One region of the Paenibacillus yonginensis genome, then DNA from elsewhere that is predicted to be linked to it. Evidence: predicted binding sites of a transcription regulator. Region 1 holds the regulator's gene; each other region holds the start of a gene.

Region 1 (5,151 bases):
CGCCGTCCCCGTTTGAATAATTGCTGCCCGATCCGGTACGGGTCGTCATAACAAAGATGACGCCCTTTTTGATCGCCTCGGCACGTTCTTCGCTCATGGCTTTGGAGATGCCTCCGGCTCCAGTGCCCGCAGTTACAATACCTTTGGCCCCGGCAGCCACAAAGCCGCTGATGGCCCCAGGCCCCGCATCCTGATAAGAGTAAGCAATTTCAACTTTGGCCAGGTCCTTTTTCGAAATTTGGGTCAGATCAAACGGTGTCTCCCACTCGCTTGCGGGTTTAAGCGCTCGGAAGGGAGCCCGGTATACGCGGATATTTTTTTCATCAATATAACCAAGCGCCCCGATTTCCGGAGTTACAAAAGTATCAGTCCGATAGGAATTTGTTTTGGTGACCTCTCGTGCAGCATGGAATTCATCATTCAGCATGACCACAGTCCCGAAATATTTGGTTTTGCCGCTGGCGGCCAGCTTGATCGCATTATAGAGATTTGCAGGGGCGTCCGTGCCGATAACCGTCCACGGTCTCATTGATCCGGTTACAACTACCGGTTTGGGACTGCGTACGGTCAGGTCCAGGAAATAAGCAATTTCTTCCATCGTATCCGTTCCGCTGGTCACTACGACACCATCCTGGGTTTTAAGCGCCTCGTCGACCTTCAGGGACAAATCGTACAGCTGCTCCATGGAATAAGCGCTAGAGCCGGAATTCCCGAATTGATAGGTACTCACCTCAGCGATTTGGTCTTTATTCGGCAGGGATTTCACCAAGTCTTCAATCGGCAGCGAACCGGCCCGGTATGTATCGAAGCTTGTTTCATCCGTTGATTTGCCGGCCAACGTTCCTCCTGTCGCGATCACCTCTACTTTGGGCAGCTTCTTAACTACTCCAATTGTGGAAGTAACAGCCGTTGAGTCCGTGGCTGCAGAAACAGGTGACACAAACAATTGGGGCAGCAATAATAACACCGTTAAACCTGTCGTGAGCAGCATCTTCTGGATTTTTGTCGTTCCCCTCTTCATCAAATCATCCTCCGCCAAATAATTTGTTAACTTAACGTCAGGTTATATAACCTAAATTCTGTTAACTTGAGAGGATTATATTTTAATGTAATGAAATATGACAAGAACCAGAATCCCATAAGTAAGCGCTTAACCTTAGCTTTTTTTCGCTTTATCGCGTTAATTCAAGCTCAGTATAAAAAAACGGCAAACCCTTGCGGCCCGAAGGCCTTAAAAAGAGTTTGCCGGCAATCCCATTTATAAAGTGTTATAAAAATAAAAAGCGTTAATCTAACGGTTAGGCAGCGTAAACTCCTCAGTCAAAGCTTCACCATTGCTGAAACTGAAGAACCGGTAGTAATAATGATCTTGTTCTTTGTAATACAGCTGCCACACATATTGACCATTATAGATCCCCGGGACCAGACGTTTAACGTCGGCGTTCGGCATCAGCGCTTTGATTTTGGCCTGCATCGCTTTTTTGGTTGAAGCGCCCGTCACCTGTTCCGTATGCGGGGGCTGCCCATCCTGCAGCCAGACCATAATATGTTCTCCTGAAGCATTGTTGCCTTCGACTACCCAGCATACATCATCCCAAACCGATTTGGTGACTCCGATGGTCTTGACGAGACCGGCCTCCTGCTTGGCTCTCAGGATTGCCGCATCCTCCTGCGTCCATGTGTCCTGCATCACATAAACATAATAACGATACAGCCCAAACAGAATCGCCGCCAAAACCAAAATTGAAATCCAGATCCATTTCGTTTTTGTTCTCAAATCTGTTCTTCACTCCTCTCCCTGCTCCGCATCCCTTCAAACAATTCCATTAGCGGGCAAGGAGACCTTCAAATGCCTGCTGGGCTTCAAAGCGAATACGCTCCTCGTCCAGCGTAAGGCATTCTCCATGCTTGACCACCTGCCGCCCGTCAACCCAAACATGCTCTACATCTTTGGCTCCAGCAGCGTAGACCGTGTGCGAGATGAAATCCGTTTTCGGCAGGAAATGAGCCTGCTCGGTATTTAAAGCGATGAAATCGGCTTTCATCCCGGCCTCCAGCCGGCCGACGTCCTGCAGGAACAGCGATTTGGCGCCGTATTCCGTTCCCATCTTCAAGGCTTCCAGAGCCGGAACCGCCGTTGGATCACCGGAAACACCTTTATGGATCAAGGCAGCGAGTCGGATTTCCTCCAGCATGTCGAGATTGTTGTTGCTAGCCGGCCCATCCGTCCCCAAGGAAACGGTAACTCCCGCCTTGAGCAAATCCACCACGCGGGCTATGCCGCTGGCCAGCTTCAGGTTGCTTCCCGGATTGTGGGAAACGCCGACGCGGTGTTCCGCCAGAATAGCGATCTCCTCATCGGTCAGATGTACGGCATGAGCTACGAGAGACGGGCGGGAGAACAGGCCCAGCTTAAGCAAATGCTCTACTGGACGCGTGCCGTAATCCCGGACATTCTGCTCCACTTCAGCCCGTGTCTCAGACATATGCGTATGAAGCGGCAGATCCAGATCATGGGCAGCCTGAACGATTTTTTCAATATAATCCGGCGGACACGTGTAAGGAGCGTGGGGCGACATCATCGCCGTAATTCGGCCCTCTGCCGCACCATGCCACTGCTTGGCGAAGCTGACTGCGTCCTGGAGTTTGGCTGTCTGCACTTCGGGCGGACAAAGACCGATTACCCCGCGGGTCAGCACTGCCCGAATGCCGCTTTGCTCAGCGACCTTGCCGACCTGGTCCATATGATCGTACATGTCAAGGAAAGTGGTGGTGCCGCCCTTCAGCATTTCGAGCACGGACAGAGCGGTACCCTTATACACATCTTCGCCGGTGAATTTGGCTTCCATCGGCCACATTTTCTCCTGCAGCCAGACCTGAAGCGCCAGATCATCCCCGTAACCGCGAAGCAGCGACATGGCGGCATGGCCATGCGTATTGACCAGCCCCGGCAGGAACAGCAACCCGGAGCCGTCAAAGCTGTCTGTATCCTCAGTTCCTTCAGGCAAACTTTCGCCGATATATTGAATCCGGTTGTCCTCAACCAGCATGTATCCGTTAATTACAGGCTTCTCGGGGTTCATCACCGCGAAGGTCCCGTTTTTGATCAACCATTTACGACTCATTTGAATGTTCCTTTCCTTGGTCCAAATAATAAGCCAAACTTAACAGGTCGGTAGTAAAGTCCGCAGCATGGACCCGGACACCGGGCGGAACCTTCAGGATGACCGGCGCGAAATTCAGAATGGCCTGAATGCCTGCCTCCACAAGCTGATCCGCGACCCGCTGGGCCTCCCAATGAGGCACAGTGATAATGCCGATGCGGATTCCCAGCTTCTTAACGGTTTCGGGCAACTCCGCGATTGGCTGAACGGACAAATAATTGATCTGGGTACCGATTTTGGCTTCTGCGATATCAAAGACCGCTACAATCTTCATATTGTCTTTTAAATACATATTGTAATTGGAAAGCGCTTGACCGAGATTACCGGCACCTACGAGAGCTACGCTGATTTCCTGATCCAGATTCAGAATCTGACGAATCTTCTCGATCAGGTAAGCGACGTCATAGCCGATGCCCTTACGGCCGAAATCACCGAAATATGCCAGGTCCTTGCGGATTTGGGCCGGATTTAAATCCAGATTCTGCCCCAGCTCCTGAGAGGATACCGTCATGACATCCCGGTTGTGCAGCTCGTTTAAGTACCGCAGATAAACCGGCATACGCCGGACGACGGCATCCGATATTTTTTCCGATTTCATGTTATTCACCCTTTGCTGCGCCTGGATCGGCGCCATTTTCCGTAGGTTCCAGCCACTCCGTGATCCGGGGAACCATCTGGCTTAGCGGCATGTGCTCCATTTTAGGTCCCGGCAGCGAATACAGAAAATATTTCCCGTAATATGAGTCCAGAATACGAGTATCGTATACGATGACGATGCCTTTATCTCTAGAAGAGCGCACCAGCCGGCCAAAGCCTTGTTTGAAACGGATAACCGCCTGAGGAACGGACAGCTTTGTGAATGGATTTTTTTTCTGCTGCTGCAGCCGTTCGCTTTTGGCTTCTACCAGCGGATGGTTTGGCGGCTGGAAGGGCAGTCTGACAATGGCCAAACTGGTCAGCGCATCCCCCGGGATATCTACGCCTTCCCAAAAACTGCTTGTGCCCAGCAGTACCGAGGCGTCTTTGCTTTGGAAACGCCGGGTCAGCTTGGTTCGGCTGCCGCTGTCCATCCCCTGCCCAATTACCGTTATATTGTGGGCAGAAAGCTGCTCTTTAAGCGGCTCATAAACCTGCTTCAGCATTCGGTACGACGTGAACAGCACCAGCATCCTGCCGTTTGTCGCCACAGCCGATTCCGCCAGGGAATCGACAAGTGTGTTCACGAAATACGCGTCGCCGACACTGCCTTTCACGCTTGGAAAATCACGCGGGATAACGAGCAGCGCCTGATCTCTGTAATTGAACGGCGAAGGAAGAATGGCCGTCAGCAGACGGTCCTCTTCACTTGCCTCCTGCAGTCCGAGCTGATCAATCATATATTGGAAGGACTTATCAACCGTCAAAGTCGCAGAGGTCATGACTACGCTTTTTTTCTTGTCAAAGAAATAGGCTTTCAGCTGTTCGCTTACGTCAATGGGAACGGCATACATCTGCAAAGATTTGCTGCGGTAATGCCCATTGCCTTCAAGCCAGTACACCGTCTCCTCGTTATCCAGCTTCATGAAGAAACGCAGCGAATCCCGTTCGCTGCCCAGATCCTTGAACAAGCCGCTAATATCGGTCAGCAGGCCGTCAATGCCGTAATCATCCTGCTCCTCTTTCAACTCAGCCACCATCCGTTCACCCTTCCTCAGCACTTCGCTGATGGTAACGTGAATCTGGTTCTCCAGCAGGTTCAAAGTCTCCCACTGCTCCGGACGTTTGGCGGGAAGCAGACGTTTCACAAATTGTCCCGGTTCTCCAGGCGCCGCATCGCTGCGTTCGGTCATTAATCCGAACAGCAGCTCGCTAAGCTTATCCCAGTTCTCCTTCACCTCCAGGAGTGCCGGATAAATGGAGTCGATGGTCTCCATCCAGCCGGAAGCTTTCTCGGCACCGGAAGCGCCAAGCTGCAGCCGCAGATTGGGGAGCTGGCCGGTTCGGCTGT
Region 2 (5,151 bases), 160 kb from region 1:
ATTTCGCCATCATTTCAGTACCGCGGGCAACGGTCGTAGTCGATGGATCCGGTTCAACGTCGGAGAACACTTCGATCGCTACAGGCGTTTGGCGCTGACGGAGGTAATGCTCCAATCTTTCCACATATCCCAGCTTCACCATCATCGGGTCGGTAACGATCATGACACGGTTAATGTCCGGCATTTTGGCCAGGTACTGGGTTGCGCCTTTTTCAAAATAGATTTTGGAAGGTACTTTAAACCACTGCATATTCACGGTACGATGGTTCACCCTTTTCACGTTAATCAGGTTGACGGCGGTCACGTTCGAAGAAGTGGAGTTGCGTCCGTAAGAGCCGCAGCCCAGCGTCAGCGACGGCAGGTTCGTGTTGTAGATGTCGCCGATGCCGCCCTGCGAAGAAGGCTGGTTCACCAGGATCCGGCAGGTTGGCAGACGGTCCGAAAATTTCTGGATGATTTCATCGTTGTTCGAATGAATAACCGACGAATGTCCCATGCCGCCGAAGTGTACAACCTGTTCCGCAAGGTCGATGCCTTGTTCAGCGGTTTTTACTTTGTAGCAGGCCAGTACAGGGCTGAGCTTCTCCGCAGACAGCGGGAATTTAGGACCTACGCCGTCAATTTCGGCGACAAGGATTTTGGTTCCGGCCGGCACCTGAATGCCGCACATTTCCGCAATTTTAACGGCTGGCTGTCCGACGATGGCCGGATTAACGGCGCATTTTTCGGCGACAATAGCTCCGGCCGTCAGCTTGGCGGCTTCTTCCTTGTTGACGAAATAGCAGCCGTTGGCGATCATTTTTTTCTTCACTTGGTCAAAAATAGGCTCTTCAATAATAACCGCTTGTTCGGAAGCACAGATCATGCCGTTGTCGAACGTTTTGGACAGGATCAAATCATTAACCGCTTGATCCAAATCAGCGCTTTTCTCAATGAAGCAAGGCACGTTGCCGGGACCTACGCCGAGAGCCGGTTTGCCGCAGCTGTAAGCTGCTTTCACCATGGCGGAACCGCCGGTGGCGAGAATGCAGGCTACATCAGGATGATTCATCAAAGCGTTGGTTCGGTCCATGGAAGGCTGTTCGATCCATTGGATGCAATCGGCGGGAGCGCCGTGTTTCACAGCGGCTTCCAGCAGAATTTTAGCGGCTTCGCGGCTGCATTCCTGTGCGGAAGGGTGGAAGCCGAAGATAATCGGGTTGCGTGTCTTAATGGCGATCAAAGATTTGAAGATCGTCGTGGAAGTCGGATTCGTCACCGGCGTAATCCCCATAATAATGCCGACCGGTTCAGCGATCTTCTGGAAGCTTTCGTAAGGATTGTCTTCAATCACGCCGACCGTCTTGCCATATTTGATGCTGTTCCAGATGTATTCGGTAGCGAACATGTTTTTAATAATTTTGTCCTCGTATACCCCGCGGCCCGTTTCTTCAACGGCTTTCTTGGCGAGGTACATGTGTTTGTCGAGCCCGGCCAGAGCCATCGCCTGCACAATGTCGTCGATTTGCTGCTGATCCATGCTCATGAAAGCCTCTGAAGCTTTTTTCGCTTTGTCGATCAAACCTTGGATGTACTCCTGTGCAGGCTGTACGGCCTGCTTTACATTTGAAGCTGCTTCATTTTTTACGGCCATCTCTCTCATCCTCCTGATAGTTGAAAAAGTTTAATAGGTCGGGCGGAGCAGCCCGGCGGCCTTGCTGTTGCCTCAACGAGACTTTGTAACACTTTGTTACAAAGTCTGCCGCGCCGAATCGCCTTACCGTTCTTCTTTACGGATTTATCATAGCACAGCCATTTTAACTTGTGTAGTGAATTTTTTCACAAAGTTTGTCTGTTTTGAAAATTTGTTTTCGCTCTAGTTTCAATTTCTTGCAATACAGCGTTCATTTATTATTCCCATTTTCCCTGTTTCCAAATGCTGGTTCCCCTCTTTTAAGTGAAAATAGTCACAATGTTTAAAATTTCGCCACTTTTTAGGCTTCAAAAAGCCCCAAATTACAGATAATACACGTTATAATTAATTTAAAAATTTGAGAAAAATTTGGAGTACAAAGGGGAAACCAAAAATGAGCGAGCAAATGAACGGCGTTGAAACCCAAGGGAATACAAGTTGTTTTTCGGAACAGAATTTCAATCGACTGCTTGTCATCATGAAAGACAAAAATTACGCCGAAGGTTCCCATCTGTTCTGGGAAGGCGATGTGTCGGACAAATTGTTCTACATCAAACGCGGACGCGTTAAAATGACCAAATCGACGGATGAAGGCAAAGAACTCATTCTATATATGTACGGACGCGGGGACCTGATCGGCCAGGCCGATCCGTTCTTCAGCTCGAAGCACAGCTTTACGGCGGAAGTCATTGAAGACTGCGAGGTCGGCATCGTGGAAAATAAGGATCTTGAAATCCTCATCTGTCAGCACTGCGATTTCGCGATCGACTTCATGAAATGGATGGGCATTCACCACCGCCTGACCCAAACCAAATTCAGAGACTTGATGATGTACGGCAAACCGGGCGCGCTCTGCTCGACGCTGATCCGGCTTAGCAATACTTACGGCGAACAGCACGGCGACACGATCCTCATTAATAAAAAGATTACGCATACCGATCTTTCGAACATGATCGGCGCTACACGCGAAAGCGTCAACCGGATGCTGAGCGACCTGCGCAAGAAGGACGCGCTTGAATACGAAAACGGCATGATCGTCATTAAAGATCTCGTTATGCTCCAGGACATCTGCCACTGCGAGCTGTGCCCGAATGAAATTTGCCGGATCTGATCCCTTTTCAGCTGCCTTTGCGAGCTCACTTCAGCCCCTGCAAATCTAAAAGCTCTGCCCGTTAGCAGCGGACAGAGCTTTTTAATTTACGCTCGACTTACTAATGTTTGGTGTCGCTTGGTTGTTCCAGAACCGAATACATTGCAGCAGCTTGCCTTAAATCTGACTCAGCACAACCTCAAGTTTGTCGCTGGGCTGAAGCGGGATATCCAGACCGCTTTGCAGCAGTTTTTTGTTGTTCAGCTTGACGACCCACTGTTCGTTCACATTGCCGGTATAACCATTAACAGACGTCACAAGACGGCTCCCGTCATTGAGCTGAATCAAACCGCATTGCATGAGAACGCTTCTAACCGTCAGATTCGCCTGGTAGATATTCACAAAGTAATACTGCATGCTCGGCTTGGACAATCCGCCGGAAATATTGAGTACCACAGGGGTAAGTGACGAGGCGGTTGCTCCGTCCTTCCCTTTCAGATATACCAGCACTTCGTCGCCGCTATGCATCGTCTTGCCCCAGGAAGAGGCCTCTGCTTCGGCACCATTCACTTTAACCGCCCAGGATAATCCGTTATCCAGCGATATATCGCCGACGGAGACAATGCCGTCTTGCTCATCATTTAACACAATAATTCCACTGCTCCGAAGGACTTCTCTCAGGTCAGGTTTCTTCAGCTCATCCACCGGGAAGGTCCGGGTAATATCCGGAATCAGCCTTTCACCGTCAATTCGCAGCCTGATCTTATTGTCAAGCGGCATGACAGAAGGCTGCGGTTCTGCAGAAGGCCGCGAGGAACAGGCAGCCGAGAATAATAACACCGAGCATGCCAATAACCCTAAAAGAAGGCGGCCGATCCAGCTTGTCCAGCTCACCTTTCCTCCCCCTCTCTTGGTATGGTTCCTCCTTTAAGCATACCGGACATCTCCGTCCGTTTCAAACGCCTACCTTCAAAAGAGCGTCCCACTGGGGACGCCCTGCCTTCTATACCTTCCCAAAATCCCGGCTTCCGTCAAACATTCTGTTCATCCAGATCATAAAGGCTGCGGACAGATTGAAATCATTATCGCTAAGCAAAAAACAAATGCCGCAATCCGCGTACCGGATCCGGCATTTGCTTATTCATCATTTACTGTTCTATCCCTACCCGTTTCTTGAATGGCCGCCTGTGTTGAAACTCTTGTTAATAAGGCTATGCTTGCTTGATCCACTTTTACTCGATCCAATCTTCCGCCCAAGACTGAATTTGATCCATTACAGGGCGGAGCGCCTTCCCCTTTTCGGTCAGCTCATATTCAATCCTAACCGGTGTTTCCGGATAGACGTGCCGGGTCAAAATCCCTTCGCACTCCAGATCCTTCATCCGTTCAGACAGCATTTTATCGCTCATCGACGGGATCAGATTCGAAATATCTTTAAAGCGTTTGGGACCACTCATCAAAGTTCGAATAATCAATCCGTTCCACCGTTTCCCCAGGAAAGAAAATGCGGTTTCAAAGCGGGGGCACATGCTGAAATCCTTATCTGCCATTGCTTATCACCTCTTTAATGATCCGGAGCAGATGGTTCCGGATTTTGCTTACATTAAGTTAGTACATATCATTTTAACATAGTTTTAACGATTTGAAAACGGGCTATTCATGGAATCTTCATTTTTCGGGAAAAAGGGTAACTTGGTTATCCTGCCTCCCCTAAAAACAGAGAAGCAATCCTTAAACGAACCGTTCAGGATTGCTTCTCTTTCTCTTTTTGAGCTGTCAGGCGAATCAGTTGTTTACAGCCACCACATATCGGCAGCGGAGTCCTCAATCAGCACCTGCTTCAGGTTGCCGACCGCTTTGGTAAAGCCTTCTTCTACGGACATGAGGCCGTCTTCATGCTCGATGCTGACCACATAATCGTAACCAACGAGACGCAGCGCGCTGATGATGTCCGCCCAGGTCTTGAGGTCATGGCCATAACCCACGGTGCGGAACTGCCAGGCGCGGTCCATCATTTTGTCATAGGTCTGCATATCGGTAATGCCCCATTTGTTGACGTTCACCGGATCAATGGTGGTGTCCTTCGCATGGAAATGGTGGATCGCGTTTTCATGGCCCAAAATTTTGACCGCCTCGACCGGATCAATTCCCTGCCACCACATATGGCTTGGGTCCAGGTTTGCACCGACTACTTCGCCTGCCGCTTCACGCAGCTTCAGAAGTGTTCCCGGCGTATGTACCGAGAAACCACCATGCAGCTCCAAACCGATCTTCACATGATGTTCGGCAGCAAATTTTCCCCACTCTGTCCAATAAGGGATCACTTTGTTCTCCCACTGCCATTTCAGAATGTCCTGGTAATCGTTTGGCCAAGGAGCTACCGGCCAGT
Region 3 (5,151 bases), 2.4 Mb from region 1:
GCTTTGTTCTGGAGTTCTCCCTCCGTACGGAGTACCGTGAACAGAAGGCCGTGCACAAAACAAAGCACCGTAACGGTAATGCCGCCCACCAGCGTATACCAGTTCACCATGTCGAACAGTCCGGCTCTCATCTCCATTTGCCCGTCGATCGGCAGGCCTTTCATAAAGCCGGCGAAGACGACGCCCAGCAGGAATGGAGGCAGCAGGCTGCCGATGAAAATGCAGACGTCCCACGTTTTTTTCCAGCGGTCGTCCTGCACCTTGCCCCGGAATTCGAAAGCGACCCCTCTGGCGATCAGCGCCAGCAGAAGCACAACTAGAGGTGTATAGTAGCCGCTGAACATCGTGGCGTACCAGTTCGGGAAAGCGGCGAATATGGCGCCGCCCGCCGTCAGCAGCCACACTTCATTGCCGTCCCAAAACGGGCCGATCGCGTTGATCAACACGCGGCGTTCCGTATCGTTTTTGGCAAGAATGCCTGTAGCCATGCCAACCCCGAAATCAAAGCCCTCGAGGAAAAAGAAACCGATGAACAGCACCGCCACCAAAATAAACCAAAGCTCATTAAGAGACAGCATGATACCCCTCCTTGCCGAATGGATCTGTGGAATGTTCGTCGTCGGAATGGTCTTTGGCGTATGGACCTTGTTTGATCACTTTCACCCAAAGGAACACCATCACGACGGCCAGCACGGTATAAATTGCGCAGAAGGCGATAATCGAGAACAGCAGCTGGCCTGCGGTCACGTTAGGCGACACGGAGTCGGCGGTGGTCATCAGCCCGAATACCGTCCAAGGCTGGCGGCCGAATTCCGTCATGATCCAGCCTGAAGTATTCGCGATATAAGGCAGCGAAATGCCAAACAGCATCAAACGCAGGTAACCTTTGTTCGGGCGGTCCATTTTTTTGCGCATCCACAGGTACAAGCCGTAAGCAGCAAACAAAATCATGAGCGAACCTGCTGCCACCATGATGCGGAAGCTCCAGAAGGTCGTGCGCACCGGCGGGATGTAGTTGCCTTCGCCGTATTTTTGCGTATACTCGGCCTGCAGTTCGTTCATGCCTTTGACTTCCCCGTTCAGTTTGCTGTAGGAAAGGAAGCTGAGCAGGTAAGGAATTTTGATCTCGAATTTATTTTCTTTGGTCTTCGGGTCAATCGCCGCAACGACCGTCCATGGGGCAGGATCGCCGCTTTTGCCCCAGAGGCCTTCGGAAGCTGCCATCTTCATCGGCTGGGTCTCTACCAGGTACTGGGCCTGCTGATGACCGAAGATTGCGGTCAGGAAAGAGGACAACAAAGCCACGATGACTGCGATTTTAAAAGAGCTTTTAAAGAAAGCATAATCTTTTTTCTTGAGCATTTTGTACGCGCTGATGCCGCAGATCAGGAAAGAGCCAGTGGCCAGCGCACCAAGGACGGTATGTGGAAATTCCACCCACAGCTGCCCGTTGGCGATCAGGGCGAAAAAGTCATTCATCTCCGCGCGGCCGTTGTTGACTTCAAAGCCTACCGGATGCTGCATAAACGAGTTGGCCGCCAGAATCCAAAGCGCGGACAACGTCGTCCCCAGGCAGACAAGCCAGATGCTGAGCAGGTGGACTTTCTTGGACAACCGGTCCCAGCCGAAAATCCAAATTCCCATAAAGGTCGACTCCAGAAAAAACGCGGCCAGCGCTTCAATCGCAAGCGGTGCGCCAAAGACGTCTCCGACGAACCGGGAATAATCGGACCAGTTCATGCCAAACTGGAACTCCTGCAGGATGCCTGTTACGACTCCGACTGCAAAGTTGATGAGGAACAGCTTGCCCCAGAACTTTGCCATTGTTTTGTACACTTCTTTGCCTTTGACGACATACATCGTCTCCATGACCGCGATCATAAACACCAACCCGATCGACATCGGCACGAAGAAGAAATGGAAGATGGTCGTCGCAGCAAACTGGATGCGTGCAAGCACTAACGGATCCATGGATCATACTCTCCTTTGAACGATAAGAATGGGAGGCAGGCTGCCTCTCTTGCTTGGAAAACTCACTGTTCTTATCATGGCAGTTCTTCAAAGGGGGTATTGTGATAAATGTCACAATAGAAAACGGAAATTTATAAAATTTGTGACCATAATCACAACTTTCGTCGAAATTGCACACAAATCAGGCAAAACCACAAGCGATTTCAAACTTTTTTTGCCTCAAAGCTCATTGACAGATTCGTTTTGTGATCTGCCTCACAACGTTCAATTTTGAAGGAATTTTATAGCCCAAACGGGCTATGCGGGGGATTCGGGATTCCAGTATGATGGAACATGTACCGATTATGAGGTTCGTACTGATAAGGAAGAAGATAAAGAAGGAGTGAAGATTCGACATGATGATTCTTATGTCTGCTTTGGTGGCTGTCAGCTTCATAGTAATTGGCATTTTCTGCGGAAAGATATTCAAAGAAGAAGATCAACTCGAACAACAAACGCACTAAACCTTAAATGCAAGCCATATCACATATTAACTATATATGAAACAATATAGATAACCGCCGCCTTTCCACATTAGGAAAGATCGGCGGTTTTGTTGTTCTGTCTTCTATAACTCCACGTCCGTAAGCCGGAAGGTCGTTACATCGACCAGGCCGCGGTTCGAGATGCGCAGATCCGGAATAACAGGCAGCGCGATCAGAGAGAAGGTCATAAATGGAGCATGAATTGTGCAGCCAAGCTCCTTCCAGCCCGCTTCAAGCCCACGAACCTCTTCCACCACCTGGTCCAGCGGTTTGTCGGACATCAGTCCGGCTACCGGCATTTCGACCAGGCCCAGCACTTTGCCGTCCTTGACGGCAATCATGCCGCCGCCGCATTCCGCCAGCTTGGAGGCGGCAAATACCATGTCCGCTTCATTTGTGCCCATGACGAGCAGGTTATGACTGTCGTGCGCTACGGTTGAAGCAACGGCACCTTCTTTCAACCCGAAGCCTTTGGCGAACGCAAGGGAAATATCACCCGAGCCTTTGTGCCGTTCAATGCAGGCGAGCAGCAGGACATCCTGCTGCGGGTCCGGCTGGATGTAACCGTCCTTCACCGTTAACTCAGCTGTCGCCGAGGCCGTCCGGGCGCTGTTCTCAATCACTTGAATCACCTTCACCCGGGTTGTTCCTACAACCGAAGTGCCGCCTGCTCCTGCCCCTGCTCCAGCAGTTGTCCGTTTGCTGCGCAGTCGAAAGTCCTCCGGCCGCAGCTTCCGGGCCAGCTGTACCGACTGCCGGGCTTTCTCCGGATAAACATAAGACGGGAACGGAATGACGATGCGCCCCTGCCGAGCAACAACGGCTCCATCGGCAATGACAAGCGAAGGAACCATTTGCTGCAAGTCATCAACGAGCAGGATGTCCGCACATTTTCCCGGTGAGATGGCCCCGAGGTCCCGTTCCATATTAAAGTATCTCGCCGTATTAATCGTAGCCATCTGAATGGCCGTTACCGGGTCTACCCCTTCCTCAACGGCCCGGCGCACGACATGGTTGATATGTCCTTTATCGACCAGGGTCTGCGGATAGACGTCGTCCGTCACCAGCGTAATATTGCCTGTAGGCGCATGATCCTCCGTGACCACCTTGATCACTTCCTTCACGTCCTGCCAGGCCGAGCCCTCGCGGATCATCAAATTCATGCCTAACCGCACGCGGGCGAGCCCCTGTTCCCGGGTAACCGTTTCGTGGTCGGACGTTACCCCCGAAGCGATATAAGCCTGCAGCATCTGCTGATCGTCACTTGGAAAATGACCGGTAACCGTCTTGCCCGCCCTGATCGTTGCCTCGATTTCGCCTTTCATCTTCGGGTCATCATAAACAACGCCAGGGAAATTCATCACCTCACCCAGTCCTGCAACCCCTTCCCAGCGCAGCCCGGCTTCGATGTCTTCCACCTCCAGAGAGGCGCCGGCATCCTCCAGACCTTCCGCAGCCGGCACGCAGGAGGGATAGGTGGTAAATACCTTCAGCGGAACCCCCTGCCCCTCCTCATGCATCCAGGCTACCCCTTCATTCCCGAATACATTGGCGATTTCATGGGGGTCCATGAATACAGCCGTCGTGCCTTTGGCCAGCGCGGCCTTTGCAAATTCGGTGACCGTCATCATCGTGCTCTCGACGTGCATATGTCCGTCGATCAGTCCCGGAACCAGAAAGCGCCCCTCAGCGTCTACCAGCTTCGTATCCGGTCCGATCGTATGCCCGGCCTTTCCGACGAAAGCCACCCTTCCGCCTGCAACGGCGATATCGGTGTGCTCCAGCAGTTCACCGGAATACACATTGACCAGGGTGCCATTCTGAACCACCAGATCCGCTTTCTCCCGGCCAAGGGCTACTTTCGCCAATCTGCCGCTGACCTCGTACAGCTCCTGCCTGCGTTTTGTCTCCATCGCCATTCCTCGTTTCTGCTCGTTATTTTGACAAATTATATAGCAACCATCCGCAAAGTCAATGGTGTGCAAGAGCCTTTTCAAGCTTGAAAACGCTGTCCCTGCTCCAAAAATAAAGAAGCTGCCGGAAGACGCCCGGCAGTTTCACATTCATCAGGAACTTCGCTTGAGACTGATCTCCTCCAAGCGGACTTTACTTTTCCATTTTATTTATATTGATACGTTCTCCAGGTATTGATTAAACCATCCGGCAATCCGGTTCAGTCTCTCCACCCGCAGAATAGGGCGGCCTGTCCGTGACAAGTCATGACTGGCGCCCGGGAATCGGACGAGTTCTGCCGTTTTGCCAAGGCGTCTGAGCGCCGTAAAGAGCTGCTCGCCCTGCTCGATTGGACAACGCAAATCCTCTTCGCCATGCAGAATAAGCAGCGGGGTCTCGACCTGCTGAACATAAGCCAGCGGGGAATGTTTCCAAAGCATTTCGGTATGCTCCCAAGGATTGCCTCCGCCGATCTCCATTTCCGTGAAGAAGTAACCGATATCGCTGACGCCGTAGAAGGAAATCCAGTTGGAAATGGAACGCTGCGTGACGGCGGCCTTGAAACGGTTCGTGTGTCCCACGATCCAGTTGGTCATAAATCCGCCGTAGCTGCCCCCTGTTACGACCCAGCGGTTCTCATCTATAAAAGAATATTGCTGCGTCGCATAATCCGTAAGCTCCATCAGATCCTGATAATCACGGC
Region 4 (5,151 bases), 1.8 Mb from region 1:
GTGCGGGTTAACGATTTCGTTATGCGGCGCATAATACATGGATACAGGCCCAGATTCGGCCAGCAGGAAGCGCTCATGGAGCAGATCGGCTTTGGTAAGGGGCCGGGAAGGAAGCTGGCGAATATAAGGTTTGTATGCTGAAAAAGCTGCTGCGTACAACATGCTTTGCTTCTCCTCTCTCCTTTCGATCGGGACCGCTCGGAAATAATTACCTGGTAGAGTTAACGGTCCAATAACAAATAAAGCTTATACTACGTATACAGCACTACATTTCATTCAACAAGGAAAGGAACTTTAAGATGGGGATACACACCTACTTCCAATCGTTAACCGATTTAGAGCGAATCATCCGATGTCCCGGTAAATTCAAGTTTCAGGAGCACAGCGTTGCCGAGCATTCCTGGAAAGTCGTGCAATACGCCAAAACCTTGGCCGATATTGAAGAAAGTCACGGCGTCCTCGTGAACTGGAAGAAGCTGTATGAAATCACGAGCAGTCATGATTACGGGGAAATTTTTATCGGGGATATCAAAACCCCTGTGAAACACTACTCACTCGAGCTCCGCGCCATGCTGCAGCAGGTGGAGGAAGGTATGGTTGCGCATTTTATTGACGGGCATATTCCGGAGGAATTCAAACCGATCTTTCGCAGACAGCTGCGGGAAGGCAAAGACGATTCCGTAGAAGGCCGAATCCTAGAGGTTGCCGATAAACTCGACCAGATCTACGAAGCCTTCGCCGAGCTGCAAAAAGGAAACACGGAGAAAGAATTTGTATTTATGTACCGGAGCGCCCTGATCAAAATCAAAGGCATCCAGCTGCACTGCGTGGATTATTTTCTGGAACAGATTCTGCCTGACCTGGTCAGCGAAGGCTCACGATCCCCTATCGATATTGAGCAGATTACCAAAGACGCGTTGGCGTCTTAACCTCCCCTTATGCCCCTCCTTTTAATCCCCCTCTTGATTCGCAAATCTATTTTATTTGAAAAGAAACAAAAAGCCAGCCTCGGACAGGCTGGCTTTCTATTGGAATGAGAACCGACCTTCACCTCCGTGTTCCCGCCCCTTGGATGGATGATTTCACGCCTTTCCAAACCCAGCTGTCCACTTCCGGCAGGTCGACGCCTTCTTCGCGGATATATTGATGATGTTTCTCTAACATCTGTTCCATTTCTTTCACGATAGCAGCATATTGTCCGGCTTCAGGAAGGCTCAATACAGCTTCCTTCACCAGATCAAAGCGGTCCATCTGGTTGAGCACGCGCATGTCGAATGGGGTGGTGATGTCGCCGTTTTCACGGTAGCCGTGAACGTGCAGATGATGGTTGTGACGTTCAAAGAACAGATCTTTGATGAGCCCTTCATAACCATGGAAAGCGAAAATCACCGGTTTATCGGCTGTAAAATAACGGTCGAACTCCTCATCGGACAATCCCCGCGGATCAAGCTTCCGGCTTCTCAGCTTAAGCAGATCAACCACGTTGATATAACGGATCTTCAGCTGCGGCAGCTTCTCGTGCAGCATGGAGATCGCCGCCAGGCTTTCAATGGTTGGCTCGGTGCCGGAGGACGCCATCACCAGGTCCGGCTCCCCGCCTTGGTCCGTGCTGGCCCAATCGATGATTTTGAGGCCGTTATCCACCAGCTCCTGCGCTTCATCTGCCGAGAAGAACTGCGGACGCGGATGTTTGGACGACACGATCAGGTTGATCTTCTGACGGTCGTTAAGCACTTTATCGAACACAGCCAGCAAAGTGTTGGCGTCAGCCGGCAAATACTCGCGGATGAATTCCGGTTTCTTGTCGGCCAGGTGCCCGAGCAGGCCTGGATCCTGGTGCGTATACCCATTGTGGTCCTGCTGGAACACCGTCGAGGTCGCCACAATGTTGAGGGACGGAATATCGGCGCGCCAGCTTTGCTCCGTTGCTTTGCGCAGCCATTTGAAATGCTGCGTAATCATGGAGTCCACGACCCGCAGGAACGCTTCATAGCTGGCAAAAAATCCGTGGCGTCCGGTCAGCACGTATCCTTCCAGCAAGCCTTCCGCCTGATGTTCGGACAACTGGGAATCGATAACGCGGCCATAGGAAGCCATAAATTCGTCGTTCGGCTCCATGATTTTCTCCAGCCACTGGCGTTTTGTAGCTTCAAAGACAGGCGCCAAACGGTTGGACATCGTTTCATCCGGTCCGAAGATGCGGAAGTTTTTGCTCGTTTCGTTCAGCTCAATGACTTCTTTGAGGTATTTGCCCAGCACGGACATGTCCTGGGCGGTCTGCTTGCCGGGCTCGCTGTTGTCCAGCGCGTATTTGCGGAAGTCCGGCAGCTTCAGGTCTTTGATCCGCTTGCCGGCATTGGTCACCGGATTCATCGCCATCCGTCTGTCTCCTTTTGGCGCGAGCTCGGCGATTTCGGCGTGCAGACGGCCCTTTTCATCAAACAGCTCTTCCGGTCTATAGCTGTTCAGCCACTGCAGCAGGGCATCTGCATGCTCCATATGCTTCTGATCCACCGGGATCGGTACCTGGTGGGCACGGAAGGAGTTTTCATTCGGCACCTGATCCCACTCTTTAGGACCGGTCCAGCCTTTAGGGGAACGGAATACCAGCATCGGCCAAGCCGGGCGTGCGGAGTCGTTATTTTCACGCGCATAGCTTTGAATAGCACCAATGCGTTCCACAATCGCATCCAACGTTTCCGCCATAGCAGGATGCATGTGCGCCGGTTCGCTGCCTTCCACGAAATAAGGCTCCCAGCCGTAACCTTTGAAATAAGCGGTCAGCTCTTCTTTGCTCATCCGCGACAGCAGCGTCGGGTTGCTGATCTTAAAGCCGTTCAAATGCAAAATCGGCAGCACGGCACCGTCGGTGATCGGGTTAATGAAGCGGTTCGAGAACCAGGAAGCGGCCAGCGGGCCCGTCTCGGCTTCACCGTCACCCACAACCACAGCCGCAATCAGGTCAGGATTATCCAGAATGGCCCCCGTACCGTGGGATAAAGAGTATCCAAGCTCTCCTCCTTCATGAATGGAACCCGGCGTTTCCGGTGCCGCGTGGGAAGCGATCCCGCCCGGGAAGGAGAACTGCTTGAAGAGCTTCGTCATCCCCGGGATATCCTGCGTAATTTGGGGATAAATTTCCGTGTAGCTGCCGTCCAGATACGAATTGGACACCATAACCTGGCCGCCGTGGCCCGGTCCTTCAATGTAAAACATATTCAAGTCATATTTGTTGATCACCCGATTTAAATGAGCATAAATAAAGTTTTGGCCCGGAATCGTACCCCAGTGTCCAATCGGTTTCACTTTGATATCCTCGGCTTTAAGCGGTTCGCGGAGCAAAGGGTTGCTTTTCAAATAAAGCTGTCCCACCGAGATATAATTGGCCGCCCGCCAAAATGCATCCAATTTGTCCAGGTATTCTTGGGACGAATAATCCACCTTGGTATCGGTAACTAACATTTCACCCACTCCTTTATCTCTAATATTGTGAATAATTTCACTTATAGTTACATCATAACAACCTTTTTGAAAAATGATACGGTCCAATTTTGTGAAAAAGTGAACATAGTATGAAATTTAGAACTCAACCTCCGAAGGAAACAAAAAGAAGACCAGCATCCGCTGATCCTCAGTCTTCCCTACCGCTCCTGAACCGATACAAAGCTATTGAATTTCATGTACTGATAATGGAACCGCATATGGGAGAATTCGAAAGGCGTCCCGTTGTCCAGAAAAAAAATCCCCTCCATAACGCCGACCGGCTCATGCGGCTTTAAATGAAGCAGTTCCTGGTCGGCAGGCTCGGAGGGCTCGGCGAACACGGACAAAAACGATTTGGTGACCGCCAGATTGTGCGCTTCCTCCAAGTAATTAAAAATCGATCCTTCAATGATGGCCAGGTTCAGATTCTGCACGATCTTGATCGGAATGTAGCCTGTCTCAATCATAAACGGATCTTCCTCAAATAACCGGAGGCGGACGATTTTATACACGAAGTCATGAGGCCCCAGGAACAAATCCCTCTGCAGTTCTTCCGTAGGAAGGATCACTTCAAAGCTGATCACCTTCACCTTCGGCTTCTGCCCGTGCATCTGGAAATTGTCGGTGACGCCCAGATTGGAGCCCTCGTAATTGAAGATCGATTCGTTCTTGATGTACAACGGATTAATAAAGGTGCCTGAACCCTGTTTCTTAAAAATAAGTCCGGCATGTTCCATTCGGGCAAGCGCCCGTTTCACGGAGCTCCGACTCACCCGGTAATGCTCGCTGAGACTCCGCTCATCCGGCAGACGCATGTCCGGGAACTGGCCTGCCAATATTTTTGATTTAAGATCATCCATAATTTGCTTGTACACAAACTGAGTCATGGCCTACTCCTTCTTCGTTTCGTCAGCTCTCGGCTTCTCGGATGCGCGTTGGCCCGTCCAATGCAGCCCTACTATACCATAACGAGGAACGGATGAATGTGAGCGAACCCACGACCTGTCCGGCCGTGCTGCCTAGTAGTCTTTAGAGTCTATAGAGGCTTTAGAGGCTTTTCCGCCTGCGCCGGGTCCAGCAAACGTTCCAGCGCAAAAGCCAAATGCCGGACGGCCGTCCGGGAATGACGGTAAAAGGTTGTCCGGCTCATATGAAACAAGTCAGCCAGCTGGTTTTTGTTCCGTCCGCGATGCAGGTACGTTTCTCGTAAAATCTGCTGTTCCAGCGGTGTCAGCGGCTGAAGGGGCCGCTCGTCCGTTAGGATCTGATGAATCTGCGCCTGGATGAAGGCGCCTGTAAGGCCAAACATACGGATGACCGGATGCTGGTTCAGCAGATGAACATCAAACAATTGCTGTAGAATTTGCTGCACAACGTGTTCGTCTAAGCTAAAAGAGGCTGGCATTGAAGCTGCGGCTGCTTCTCCCGTTTGCCAAATAATCCTCTGCACCCATGCGTCAAACGAGGTATGCCGAAAATCCAGCTCCCATATTTGCCATGGGGGTGTGTCCGCCTGGGCTTTTGGCTCAGGAGACGGGCTCTGTTCTCTAGAGGCGGCAAACGTTTCGGGTTCCGGCCATAACGGTAAATCTGCCGGTAAAGCGGTCCGCTCCTGGAAGCCCATAAACGGCAGCAGCGTATTCAGCTGTGGATCGGCTGTCACCAAAA

The links. Region 1 encodes Rex, which represses fermentation and respiration genes when NADH is low (regulators of the CRP and FNR family bind a similar motif). Its sites were predicted from a motif close to TTGTGAAATATTTCACAA; they were not measured.
Region 2: adhE (bifunctional acetaldehyde-CoA/alcohol dehydrogenase) is a predicted target of Rex. The motif match lies at 1,807-1,824, and genes of this name have one in related genera.
Region 3: AWM70_RS20555 (cytochrome ubiquinol oxidase subunit I) is a predicted target of Rex. The motif match lies at 2,071-2,088, and genes of this name have one in related genera.
Region 4: AWM70_RS17965 (phosphoketolase family protein) is a predicted target of Rex. The motif match lies at 3,488-3,505, and genes of this name have one in related genera.

What each region holds. Positions count from the first base shown of each region.
Region 1 is NZ_CP014167.1:2,102,273-2,107,423, forward strand. It holds gene AWM70_RS09620 (asparaginase) at 1-1,021, opposite strand, end outside; gene AWM70_RS09625 (cell wall elongation regulator TseB-like domain-containing protein) at 1,292-1,777, opposite strand; gene AWM70_RS09630 (amidohydrolase) at 1,827-3,125, opposite strand; gene AWM70_RS09635 (redox-sensing transcriptional repressor Rex) at 3,115-3,762, opposite strand; gene dinG (ATP-dependent DNA helicase DinG) at 3,764-5,151, opposite strand, start outside.
Region 2 is NZ_CP014167.1:2,257,306-2,262,456, forward strand. It holds gene adhE (bifunctional acetaldehyde-CoA/alcohol dehydrogenase) at 1-1,633, opposite strand, end outside; gene AWM70_RS10415 (Crp/Fnr family transcriptional regulator) at 2,067-2,783, shown strand; gene AWM70_RS10420 (hypothetical protein) at 2,940-3,656, opposite strand; gene AWM70_RS10425 (winged helix-turn-helix transcriptional regulator) at 3,995-4,312, opposite strand; gene AWM70_RS10430 (sugar phosphate isomerase/epimerase family protein) at 4,556-5,151, opposite strand, start outside.
Region 3 is NZ_CP014167.1:4,532,952-4,538,102, reverse strand. It holds gene cydB (cytochrome d ubiquinol oxidase subunit II) at 1-578, opposite strand, end outside; gene AWM70_RS20555 (cytochrome ubiquinol oxidase subunit I) at 565-1,971, opposite strand; gene ade (adenine deaminase) at 2,579-4,408, opposite strand; gene AWM70_RS20545 (S9 family peptidase) at 4,619-5,151, opposite strand, start outside.
Region 4 is NZ_CP014167.1:3,949,792-3,954,942, forward strand. It holds gene AWM70_RS17955 (hypothetical protein) at 1-162, opposite strand, end outside; gene AWM70_RS17960 (HD domain-containing protein) at 300-929, shown strand; gene AWM70_RS17965 (phosphoketolase family protein) at 1,048-3,462, opposite strand; gene AWM70_RS17970 (GntR family transcriptional regulator) at 3,642-4,370, opposite strand; gene AWM70_RS17975 (bacterio-opsin activator) at 4,520-5,151, opposite strand, start outside.